2 regions of the Frateuria sp. GZRR33 genome follow, and region 1 is predicted to be linked to the other one. Evidence: riboswitches for the same ligand, from Rfam matches in the RefSeq annotation. Region 1 holds a riboswitch; the other holds the start of a gene.
What was found. Region 1 has a riboswitch for cobalamin ahead of ACFWZU_RS07705 (ribonucleoside-diphosphate reductase subunit alpha). Riboswitches for the same ligand answer to the same signal wherever they lie in the genome.
Positions count from the first base shown of each region.

Region 1 (5,590 bases):
CAACCTGCCTGAAGATAGACCAGTCGTTCGTGCGCGCGATGGACGCCAGCCGCCACGACGCGGCGATCGTGCGATCGACTGCCGCGCTCGCGCACGACCTGGGTTTCCGCGTGGTGGTCGAGGGTGTGGAAACCCGGCGCATCTACGACACCGTGCGGCGCATGGCCTGCGACGAGGTGCAGGGCTTCCACGTCTCGCGCCCGCTGCCGGCGGCCGCCGTGCCGCCCTGGCTCGAACGCACGGCCGACTGGCACGCCGACGGCGAGGGCGCGCCGTGAGGTTGACCGACATCCTGCGCGATCAGCATGCCCAGCTATACGCCCTGCTCGACGAACTGCAACGGCTGGGGCTGTCCGGCCCCGAAGGACGCGAACGGCTGCAGAAGGCAAGGCAGGCCATGCTTTCGCACCTGAGCCTGGAGGACAACCGGCTCTACCCGGCCCTGCAAGCGAACCCGTCCACCTCCGGCCTGGCCAGCCGCTACGCCGAGGAGATGCAGCAGCTTACCCCGGCGCTGCTGGCGTTTTCGATACCTATCACGAGGGCAACGCGGAACCGCAGGCGTTCTCGCGCAGCCTGGGCCAGTTGCTGGCCGTGCTGCAGCAGCGCATCGGCCGTGAGGAAGGCCGGCTGTACCCGGCGTACGAAGCGCACTGCGAGCCGAGCGGCCTGCCTCCGGCTTAGGGCTGGGTCGGTTCGGTCGGGTGACCTTTGCCGAGGTGCTGCTCGCGGGGAGCGCAGGTTGTGCGTGTCTTCTGCGCGCCCTGTCTCCCGTGGGGAGAGGGCTGGGGCGACAGACCGGGCTCGCGGAGATGCACGCAGGAGCGTTGCTGGCTTGCCGTTCTTGCCTGGTCTCCGTGCGACTTGGCCCGCCTGCCGCAGGCTTCCCATGGCCTGACGGCGCTCGGGTCACTTTCTGCTGGCCCAGGGAGCAACCAACAGAAACGGCCTGCCAAACCCGGTGAGGGACGCGCGCTGGGCGCGTGCCCGCCTTGCCTGGTGATCGCTTGCTCTTGGAGGGGCGGCCGCCGCTTTGCCGCGGGCGCTCGGAAGCTGAGGCAGGAAGAGCGCCCGGTTGTGCACGTTCGCCGCACCCTGCTCCCTCTCCAGTCGGGGAGAGGGCTGGGGTGAGGGCCGGGGCTCGCGGGCATGTCTGCAGGAGCGTCTCGCTTTTCGTTCTTGCACGGCCTTCCCGCGACCTGGCGCGCCTACGGCGGCTTTCAAACGGGCAAGGGTGGGTGTAACCGGGTGCCGCTACGGCTTCGAGGCCTTCAGCACGCTGATCTTGCCGTTGGCCTCCAGTCGCACCTCGGCCACGTCGCCCACCTCGCGCAGGCCTTTCTCCCGCAGCACCCGGCGGAAGGCTTCCTCGGACATGTCGTGCTTGCGCAACGAGCCCTCGATCACCCTGCCATCGCGCGCCAGCAGGCTGGCCTGGCCCTCGACCAGCCGGTCCAGGCCGGGCCAGCGCGCGCAGGTCCAGGCGACGCCCTTGTCCAGCAGGAAGATCGCCAGCACGCCGATGATCGCCGCCAGCGGCGTCTTGTCGTCGCCGATGATCGCCGTGCGCAAGGTGCCGCCGACCAGCATCAGCACCACGATGTCGAAGGTGGTCATCTCGCCGAACGAGCGCTTGCCCAGCAGCCGCAGCAGGATCAGCAGGCCCAGATAGACGCCCGCGCCGCGCAGCGCATACACCCACCAGGGGTCTGACAGGTGCATGGCGTCAGCCTGTCGAGCCGCCCATCACCGGCAGGATGGCGCCGCTGATATAGCTCGAGCAGCTCGGCGCGGCCAGGAACACGTACGCCGGCGAGAGCTCCTCCGGCTGCGCCGGCCGTCCCCACGGGTTCTGCTGGCCGAACTTGGCCACCTGCCTGGCCGACTTGTCGGCCGGATTGAGCGGCGTCCACACCGGCCCCGGCGCCACCGCGTTGACACGGATGCCGCGCGAGACCAGGTTGCTCGCCAGCGACATGGTGAAGGCGTGGATCGCGCCCTTGGTGGCCGAGTAGTCGAGCAGGTGCGCGTTACCGAACAGGCCGGTTTCCGAGCCGGTGTTGATGATCGCGCTGCCCTCGTGCAGGTGCGGCAGTGCCGCCCTGGCCATGTGGAAGTAGCCGTAGATGTTGGTGCGCATGGTGAGGTCGAAGTGCTCTTCGGTGATGTCCTCCAGCGCGTCGGCGTGTTCCTGGAACGCGGCGTTGTTCACCAGGACGTCCAGACGGCCGAATTCGTCCACGGTCCGCTGCACTGCCTGTTCGCAGAAGTCCGGATCCTTCACGTCGCCGCGGATCAGCAGGCAACGGCGGCCCTCCTTCTCCACGTAGCGCCTGGTTTCGCGCGCGTCCTCGTCCTCGGACAGGTACACCACCGCCACGTCCGCGCCCTCGCGCGCGAACAGCACCGCCACCGCGCGGCCGATGCCCGAATCGGCGCCGGTGATGATCGCGGCCATGTCCTGGAGCTTGCCGCTGCCGCGGTAGTCGGGCGCCTCGAACTGCGGGCGCGGCTTGAGCTTCGCTTCCTTGCCGGGCTTGCTCAGGTGCTGCTCGGGCAGCGGCGGACGCGGCTTGGGGCGCGGGCTCGTCTGGCCGGGTTGTTTCTTGGCCGTCTTCTTGCTCGCGGACTTGCTCGCCCTGGCCTTCTGCTTCTGCTTGTCCTCGGCGTCGATCTGCGATTGCACCTGCCGCTCTTTCGCCACCGCCTTGCCGGTGCCGTTGCCGCGCCTGGCGGTCTTCGTCGTTGCCATGATCCGCTCCCGTTGTGGCTGGGTATGGCTCGCGACGATAGGCAGCGCCTTGTGGCGGACAGGTGAGCGAGCGTTGCCGCGGGTGACCGGAGCCAGGACCGCCTCATCCGCCCCGTGGGGCACCTTCCCCCGCAGCCGCAAATGGGGGTCGGCGGCTGCGCAACCACGGGGCTTTTCCCGTTCTTGCCTGCAGGCGGATGGGGTGCGCGTTCGAGCGAAACCGCCAGGACACGAAATATTGGGTTGACCGGCGTCAGCCACCCCGATATGTTGTGCCCGTCGGTGCCCGTCCGGACGGATTGTCGGTCGGGCTTAAAAGGGAATCCGGTGCAAATCCGGAACTGCCCCGCAGCGGTAAGCGGAAACGAACGTCCTCACATGCACTGGGCCGCTGCGCCTGGGAAGCGAGGGCAAGTAGGACGGATCGAACGATCCGGTGTCCGCAAGTCCGAAGACCTGCCGGCACGCCGGGCCCCATGGGCCGGCGGTCGCGCTCCATGAGACGCGTCCGCCCGACCCTGTCGCGACCCGGCGCGGGTGACCGCTTCCGCGGGGAGGCGCGTCGCATGCGGGCGTTCTGGCGCCCGCGTGGGGCGTGCCGTCCATCGGAAGCGAGCCTCAGGCCCTGCGCGCGGGAGCAGGCGTTTGACGTTTTCGGAACCGTCGCGTCGGTGCGTTCTCCTCCGTATCGGCGCGGCGGCTTCCCTCCCGGAGCTTCCGCATGGACACCCTCGACACTCCTTCCCGTGAAGGCACGCCCGCGCATGCCGACGACAGCTTTGCCCTGACCCCTCCGCACAACCCCGCGCAGATGCGCGTGACCAAGCGCAACGGCGCCACCGAAAGCGTGGACGTCAACAAGATCGTGCGCGCGGTAACGCGCAACGCCGACGGCCTGCACGCGGTCGACCCGCTGCGGGTGGCGCTGAAGACCATCGGCGGCCTGTACGACGGCGCCAGCACGGCGGAGCTCGACCAGCTCTCGATCCGTACCGCCGCCGCGCTTACCGCGGAGGAGCCCGAATACGGCCAGCTCGCCGCGCGCCTGCTTGGCGCCTACATCGACAAGGAAGTGCGCGGGCAGGAGATCCAGAGCTTCTCGCAGTCGATCGCGCGCGGCGCGGGCTTAGGCCTGCTCAACGCACGGCTGCGCGATTTCGTCACCGCGCACGCGCGCAAGTTGAACGACGCGATCGATCCGCTAGCGACCCGCCGCTTCGAATACTTCGGCCTGCGCACGGTGTACGACCGCTACCTGCTGCGCCACCCGCAGACACGCAAGGTGATCGAGACGCCGCAGCATTTCTTCATGCGCATCGCCTGCGCGCTCGGCGGCAACGACGTGGGCGAGGCGCTGGAGCTCTACCGCCTGTTTTCCTCGCTCGACTACATCCCCAGCTCACCGACGCTGTTCAATGCGGGCACCGCGCACGAGCAGCTTTCTTCGTGCTTCCTGCTCGACTCGCCGGCCGATTCGCTGGAGGCGATCTACGACAAGTACGCGGACGTCGCCAAGCTGTCGAAGTTCGCCGGCGGCATCGGCCTGGCGTTCACCCGCGTGCGCTCGCGCGGCTCGCTGATCCGCGGCACCAACGGCCATTCCAACGGGCTGGTGCCGTGGCTGAAGACGCTCGATGCCTCGGTCGCCGCGGTCAACCAGGGCGGCAAGCGCAAGGGTGCGTGCTGCGTGTACGTCGAGCCCTGGCACGCCGACGTGGAGGAGTTCCTGGAGCTGCGCGACAACACCGGTGACGAGGCACGGCGCACGCACAACCTGAATCTCGCCAACTGGATCCCCGACGAGTTCATGCGCCGGGTCGAGGCCGACGACGACTGGTCGCTGTTCGATCCGAAGGCGGTGCCGCAACTGGTCGACCTTTGGGGCGTGGCCTTCGAGCGCGCCTACCGCGACGCGGAAGCGGCGGGCCTTGCCGTGAGGACGGTCAAGGCGCGCGAGCTCTACGCGCGCATGCTGCGCACGCTGGCGCAGACCGGCAACGGCTGGATGACTTTCAAGGATCGCTGCAACGCCACCGGCAACCAGACGGCCGAGCCGGACAACGTGATCCACCTGTCCAACCTGTGCACGGAAATCCTGGAAGTCACCGGCACCGACGAGACGGCGGTGTGCAACCTGGGCTCGATCAACCTGGCGCGCCACCTCGGCGATGGCGCCTTCGACTTCGACAAGCTCGCCGACACCGTGCGCACCGCCGTGCGGCAGCTCGACCGGGTGATCGACCTCAACTTCTATCCGATCGCGACGGCCCGGCGCGCCAACCAGAAGTGGCGTCCCGTGGGCCTGGGCGTGATGGGCCTGCAGGATGCGTTGTTCCAGCTTCGCTTGCCGTTCGACTCGGCCGAGGCGCTGGCGCTGTCGACCCGCATCGCCGAGGAAATCTACTTCCACGCGCTGGACGAGTCCTGCACGCTGGCCGAGCGCGCCGGCCCGCACCCGGGCTTCGGCCAGACCCGCGCCGCCCGCGGCGAGCTGCAGTTCGACTACTGGCCGCAGGCGTCAGTCAGCGACTCCGCGCGCTGGAATGTCTTGCGCGCGCGCATCCGCGCCGGCGGCCTGCGCAACTCGCTGCTGATCGCGATCGCGCCCACCGCCACCATTGCCTCGATCGCCGGCTGCTACGAGTGCATCGAGCCGCAGGTGTCCAACCTGTTCAAGCGCGAGACGCTCTCGGGCGACTTCCTGGTGGTCAACCGCTATCTGGTCGAGGAGCTCAAGACACTGGGGCTGTGGACCGCCGAGGTGCGCGACGCGATCAAGCTGGCCGAGGGCTCGATCCAGGGCATCGCGGCGATTCCCGAGCGCCTGCGCCAGGTCTA
Region 1 covers NZ_JBHZGK010000005.1:45,579-51,168, forward strand. Annotated here, with positions in the region: gene ACFWZU_RS07685 (putative bifunctional diguanylate cyclase/phosphodiesterase) at 1-278, shown strand, start outside; gene ACFWZU_RS07690 (hemerythrin domain-containing protein) at 275-898, shown strand; gene ACFWZU_RS07695 (DUF421 domain-containing protein) at 1,255-1,722, opposite strand; gene ACFWZU_RS07700 (SDR family oxidoreductase) at 1,727-2,752, opposite strand; cobalamin riboswitch at 3,016-3,230, shown strand; gene ACFWZU_RS07705 (ribonucleoside-diphosphate reductase subunit alpha) at 3,474-5,590, shown strand, end outside.

Region 2 (5,590 bases), 140 kb from region 1:
CCTGCGGCGAGGTGACGTTGGCCGCGCGCAACGCGTTGGCCACGTCGTTGGCGGTCAGGCCCTTGGCGGCCAGCGCGTCTGTGTCAAGCTCGATGCGCACCGCGTGTGGCGTGCCGCCGAACACCTGCACCTGCGCCACGCCCTGGATCTGCGACACGGCAGGCTTGAGCAGGGTGTCGGCAAGGTCGAACAGCTGGTCCTGCGGCATGCCCGAGGAGGTCAGCGTGATGAACAGGATCGGGATCTGCGAGGTGTCGAACTTGAAGTATTGCGGCGGGCCGGGCATGCCCGAGGGCAGGTCGGGCGCGGCCGCGTTGATCGCCGCCTGCACGTCGCGCGCGGCGCTGTCGGCGGTGCGATCGAAGGTGAAGCGCACCATCACCGAGGCCTGCCCCTCGGTGGCGTTGCCATACATCTCGTCGACGCCAGGGATGCGGCCCAGGTGACGCTCCAGCGGCGCAAGGATGGTGCTCGCCATGGTCTGGGCGCTCGCGCCCGGCTGGCTGGCGACCACGTAGACGCCCGGGAAATCGAGCGAGGGCAACGCCGCCACACCCAGCAGCAGGTAGGCCCACAGGCCGGCCAGGGTCAGGCCCAGGGCCAGCAGCGAGGTGCCGATCGGGCGGCGGATCAGGGGTGCGAAGATGTTCACGGGGCGTCCGTACCGCGGGGGAGGCGCGCGGCAGGGGCCGCGCCGGGATGGCTAGCGTAGCGCGCGACCGCTGCGTGGTTCGTGGGCCAGAGGATGGGCGCTTTCATGCCGCACGTTATGCCCGGTGGCCCGCGGTGAAGGATGTGCCTGAAGTCCGGCCCCTGCCGAAAGGCAGGGCCGGACCGGTCAGGGTGCCGCCGTAGCGTTCCTTCCCCCGCTTGCGCGGGAGGGTGCCCGAAGGGCGGATGGAGGAGGGCCTGCGGAAGGCTCAGCCGCCAGGCGTGTACCGCAGTGTCAGGTACCAGCTCCGCCCCGGCTGGTTGAAGTAGTAGACCGTCTCATACTGGCGGTCGAATACGTTCGACAGGCGTGCCTCGACCTGCCAGTCGTCTGCGAACGCGTAGCTCGCGCGCAGGTCGGTGGTCGCGTAGCCGCCCAACCGGTGCAGGTTGGCCAGGTCGTCGTAGCGGGCACCGGCGACGAGCACGGTGGCGCCGAGACCGAAGGCGCCGAAGCGGCGGTCGAGTTCCACCCGCGCGGTGCGCTCCGGGCGGCGCGGCAACAGGTGGCCGTCGTTGGCGCCGCCGTCGCGGTTCTGCGGGCGTTGCAGCGTCAGGTAGCCCTCCACCCGCCAGCCCGCCAGCCCGGTGCCGGCCTGGGCCTCCAGCCCGCGGATGCGCGCGCGGCTGATGTTGCGCGGGAAGTAGTTGGCGTCCAGCGAGATCAGCTGGTCGATGGCGGTCTGGTAGGCATTCAATGCCCAGTGCCAGCCGGCCTGCTGCTGCGCCAGGCCAAGCTCGGCGCTGCGCGAGGTTTCCGGCTGCAGGTCCGGGTTGCCGCTGCCGTAGGGGTAATAGAGGTCGTTGAAGGTCGGGGCGTGGAAGGCGCTGCCCCAGCTCGCCGACAGCCTGAGGCCGTGGTCGAAGGCATAGCCCCACGCCGCCGCACCGGTGGTATGCCCGCCGAACTGCTGGTTGTCGTCGTGACGCAGCGACAGCTGCAGTTCCTGGCGGCCGAAGCTGCCCTGGTACTGCGCGTAGCCGCCGGTGTCGCTGCGGCTGTCGTCGAGATAACCGGTGTCGCTGGAGAGGTGCTCGCGCTGCCAGTCGATGCCGAGGGTCAGCAACTGGTTGTCCGCCAGGGCCAGGTCGTTCTGCCAGGACGCCTGGTTGCGGCGCGAGTTGCCGTAGCGCACGAACACGCCGTCGTTGTCGGTGTGCTGCTCGTCCAGGCTCTGCCCGGCCGCCAGCGTGACCTTCCAGGCGGCCAGCGGCGCGAAGCCCAGCTGCGCGCCAGCGACCTGCTGGCGGTTGTGATGCTGGTTGCCGTAGGGCGCCCCGTCGAACTCCACGCGGCTGTCGCTGCGCAGCCAGGTCGCGGTCAGCTCGGTGCCGTTGTCCCAGCGGTAGCCCGCGTTGGCCAGCGCGTTGCGGTTGCGGTAGGCGTCGGTATCCGGCTCGTCGGTGAAGCAGCCGGCGAAAACGGTGCCCGCGCCGACCCGGCAGGCGTTGATGCCACGCGTGTACTGGCCGCCGATGCTCAGGTTGTACCAGGCGTGCGTGTCGCCGCCGGCCAGGCCGACCTGCCCATCGGCGTAGCCGCGGCTGCCGGTGCCCAGGCGCATCGATGGCGCCAGGCCGCCGTTGCGCGGCCCGTGCCGGGTGAAGATCTGGATCACGCCGCCGATCGCATCGGCGCCATAAAGGCTCGAGCGCGGACCGCGCACCACTTCGATCCGTTCGATCTGGTCCATAGGCAGCTGGTCGAACGCCGGGATACCCGCGCTCACCGTGCCCACCCGCACGCCGTCGATCAACAGCAGCGTGTGCGAGGAATTGGTGCCGCGCAGGAACAGCGAGCTTTGCTGGCCGAGTCCGCCGGCCTGGGCGAAGGTCACGCCGGGCAGGCCCTGGAGCAGGTCGATCAGCGAGACCGGCTGCAGCCGGTCGATGTCCTCGCGGGTGATCACGCTGACCGAGGACAGCGCGTCGTCGACGGTGATCGCGGTGCGCGTGGCAGTGACGATCACCGGCGACAGCGCGGCCGGGTCCGTGGCGTCGGCCGCCAGCGCGGCGAACGAGCTGCCGCACAAGGCGGCGGCAAGCAGGGTCTTCTTCATGGTGGGGGGTGTGTCCTTGGCCGCGCGCCCACGCACGGCCTCAAGCGTGGATGAGCTGATCGACCGGAGGCAGGGAACAGGAGCGACGGGCAGGCGCGGGGCCACGCACGAGGTCCGGCCCGCCCACCGCAGGTCCACCAGGCAAACGCTTCGGGCCGGTCTCCGGGCTCGCGGGCGCAGGCCAAAAGCCCTGCCGGGCGGCGCCTTCCCATGCTCATGGGCACAGTGGCGTGGGGCCGTCCGTTCGACTCGCTTACCGTTGCGGGGGCAGCGCCGGCCTTGTTGTGCATCGCACAACGCACCGGCTTCCCGTTTCATCCCGTGGCATGCCATGCATGCGGGACACCCGAAACGCAGACATCGTAACCGCGCCGCGACACCGGCGCCACGCCGGACATGTTCCTGGAACTGGGACGGTAATGCTAAAAAAAAGTTGACATATCGTTACGGCGGGAGCTACGTTTCCAGAGCAAGTCATCGTTTCGAGGTGATTGCGGGACAGGCGCAGCCTGCCGTTGCGGAGTGGCAGCAAAGCCAAGCCGCCAGGCGGCAAGAGCTTCGTCAGGGTCATCCAGCGTGTCATTGATTACACGTGAGCTTTTAAGTGGACTCGCTTTGAGTCGATCTGGGGAGATCAGTTAATGAATAAGCGTTACCTTCAGCACGGGGCTCACCCCCGCCGCAGCGCCCTCACGGTAGCCTTGGCTTTGGGCCTGGGCCTTACCGGCCTCGCCTATGGCCAGGCTACGACCGGCACCATCTTCGGCAGTGCGCCGGTTGCCGCCGGTGAGACGGTGGTGATCACCGGCCAGTCGGGCCTGACGCGCACCGTGACGGTGGATGAGTCCGGTCGCTACAGCGCGACTTCGCTTCCGGTCGGTGTCTATACGGTCACGCTGATGCGCGACGGTCAGACGGTGTCGACCCGCAACAACGTGACGGTCAAGGTCAGCACGGGTACGGACGTCTCGTTCGACGGCGCTCAGAACGCGCAGAACCTGGAAGGCCTAACGGTCACCGCCAACTCGCTGCCGTCGATCGACGTCACCGGCGTCGACTCCCGCACCGTGATCACGGCGCAGCAGCTTCGCCAGCTGCCGCTGGCACGCAGCGCCGAAGCGATCGCCCTGCTGGCGCCGACCGCGGTCCAGGGCTCGAGCTTCTTCACCGGCCCGACCGGCAACAGCCTGGTTTCCTTCGGCGGTTCCTCGGTCACCGAGAATGCCTACTACATCAACGGCATGAACGTCACCGATCCGCTCAACGGCCTCGGCGGCATTAACCTGCCGTACGGCTCGATTGATCAGGAAGAAGTCCTGACCGGCGGCTACGGCGCCGCTTACGGTCGTTCGGACGGCGGTGTGATCAACCAGATCGGCAAGCGCGGCACCAATGAGTGGCACTTCGGTGGCCAGCTCCTCTACACCCCGAGCAGCCTGCGTTCGGACCCGCGCAACATCTACATCCCGCGCAGCGGCTCGCTGTATCAGTACCGTAACGACAACAAGACTTCGGAAGTCGTCGAGAGCGCCTACGTTGGCGGTCCCCTGATCCAGGATCGCCTGTACATGTTCGCCTCGGCCGAGGGTCATCGCACCAGCGGCAAGAGCGTCGGCACGGCTTCGGGCGGCACCGAGACCGTCTACTCGTACACCGATCCCAGCTGGTACGCCAAGGTCGACTGGAACATCAACTCCAGCAACGTCCTCGAGCTGACCGGTGCGTCCACCAAGACCAGCTACAACGGCAACATCTACTCGTACGACAACGACACCCGCACGATGGGCGACTACCTGTATGCCGACACGCATACGAAGACCGCCGCGTCGATGTGGATCGCGAAGTACACCGGTTACCTGACCGACGACCTGACCGTCTCGGCTCAGTTCGGTAAGCAGAAGACCGAGCTGTACACGCAGCTCCCGGCCGACTTCAACGCCGATCTTATTGCGGTGCTGAGCCCGGACCAGCAGAATCCGGCGTACTCCGGCGGTGGCTCGGGTATCGGCAACACGCAGACGGTGCTGACCACCACGGACCCGGCGCACCAGACCAAGGGCACCAACTATCGCCTGGACGTCACCTACGTGCTGGGTGACCACACCCTCACGGCCGGTATCGACAACCAGCGCACCCAGGATCTGTCCGACGGCGACTACATTCCCACCAATGCGGGTTACGCGTGGGAATACAACAAGCTGAACGACCCCACCGCTGACATCAGCGAAGGCCAGGTCGATTCGCCGTCCAACTACCCTGGCGGTGCGGACGGCTACTACGTCGCCCAGTATCGCTTCCGCACGGCCGCCTCGGTCCGCGTGGAGCAGCGCGCCCAGTACATCGAGGACGCGTGGCAGGTGAGCGACAACTTGCTGGTGAAACTGGGCCTGCGTAACGACCAGTTCACCAACTTCAACAGCGACGGTCAGCCCTACATCCGCCAGACCACGCCGCAGTGGGCGCCGCGCGTCGGCTTTAGCTGGGACGTGAACGGCGATTCGACCTTCAAGGTCTATGGAAACGCCGGCCGCTACTATCTGGCGCTCCCGACCAGCGTGGCCCTTCGTGGTGCCTCGGGCTCGTACTACACCCGCGTGTTCTACACCTACACGGGTATCGACCCGGCCACCGGTTACCCGACTGGCCTGACGCCGATCAACACCATCAACGGTGTCGGCGCCGAGTTCTCGGAGAACAACGAGTACGGCCAGGCGCCCGATCCGCGCACGGTCACCGCCACCTCGCTGAAGGCGCAGTACCAGGATGAGTACATCCTCGGCTTCGACAAGCAGCTGAACAGCGCCTGGACCTACGGTGCC
Region 2 covers NZ_JBHZGK010000005.1:188,057-193,646, reverse strand. Annotated here, with positions in the region: gene ACFWZU_RS08325 (efflux RND transporter permease subunit) at 1-652, opposite strand, end outside; gene btuB (TonB-dependent vitamin B12 receptor) at 921-2,771, opposite strand; cobalamin riboswitch at 2,908-3,136, opposite strand; gene ACFWZU_RS08315 (TonB-dependent receptor) at 3,413-5,590, shown strand, end outside.
Region 2: it holds a riboswitch for cobalamin, as region 1 does, so the genes downstream of both, btuB (TonB-dependent vitamin B12 receptor) here and ACFWZU_RS07705 (ribonucleoside-diphosphate reductase subunit alpha) in region 1, are expected to answer to the same signal.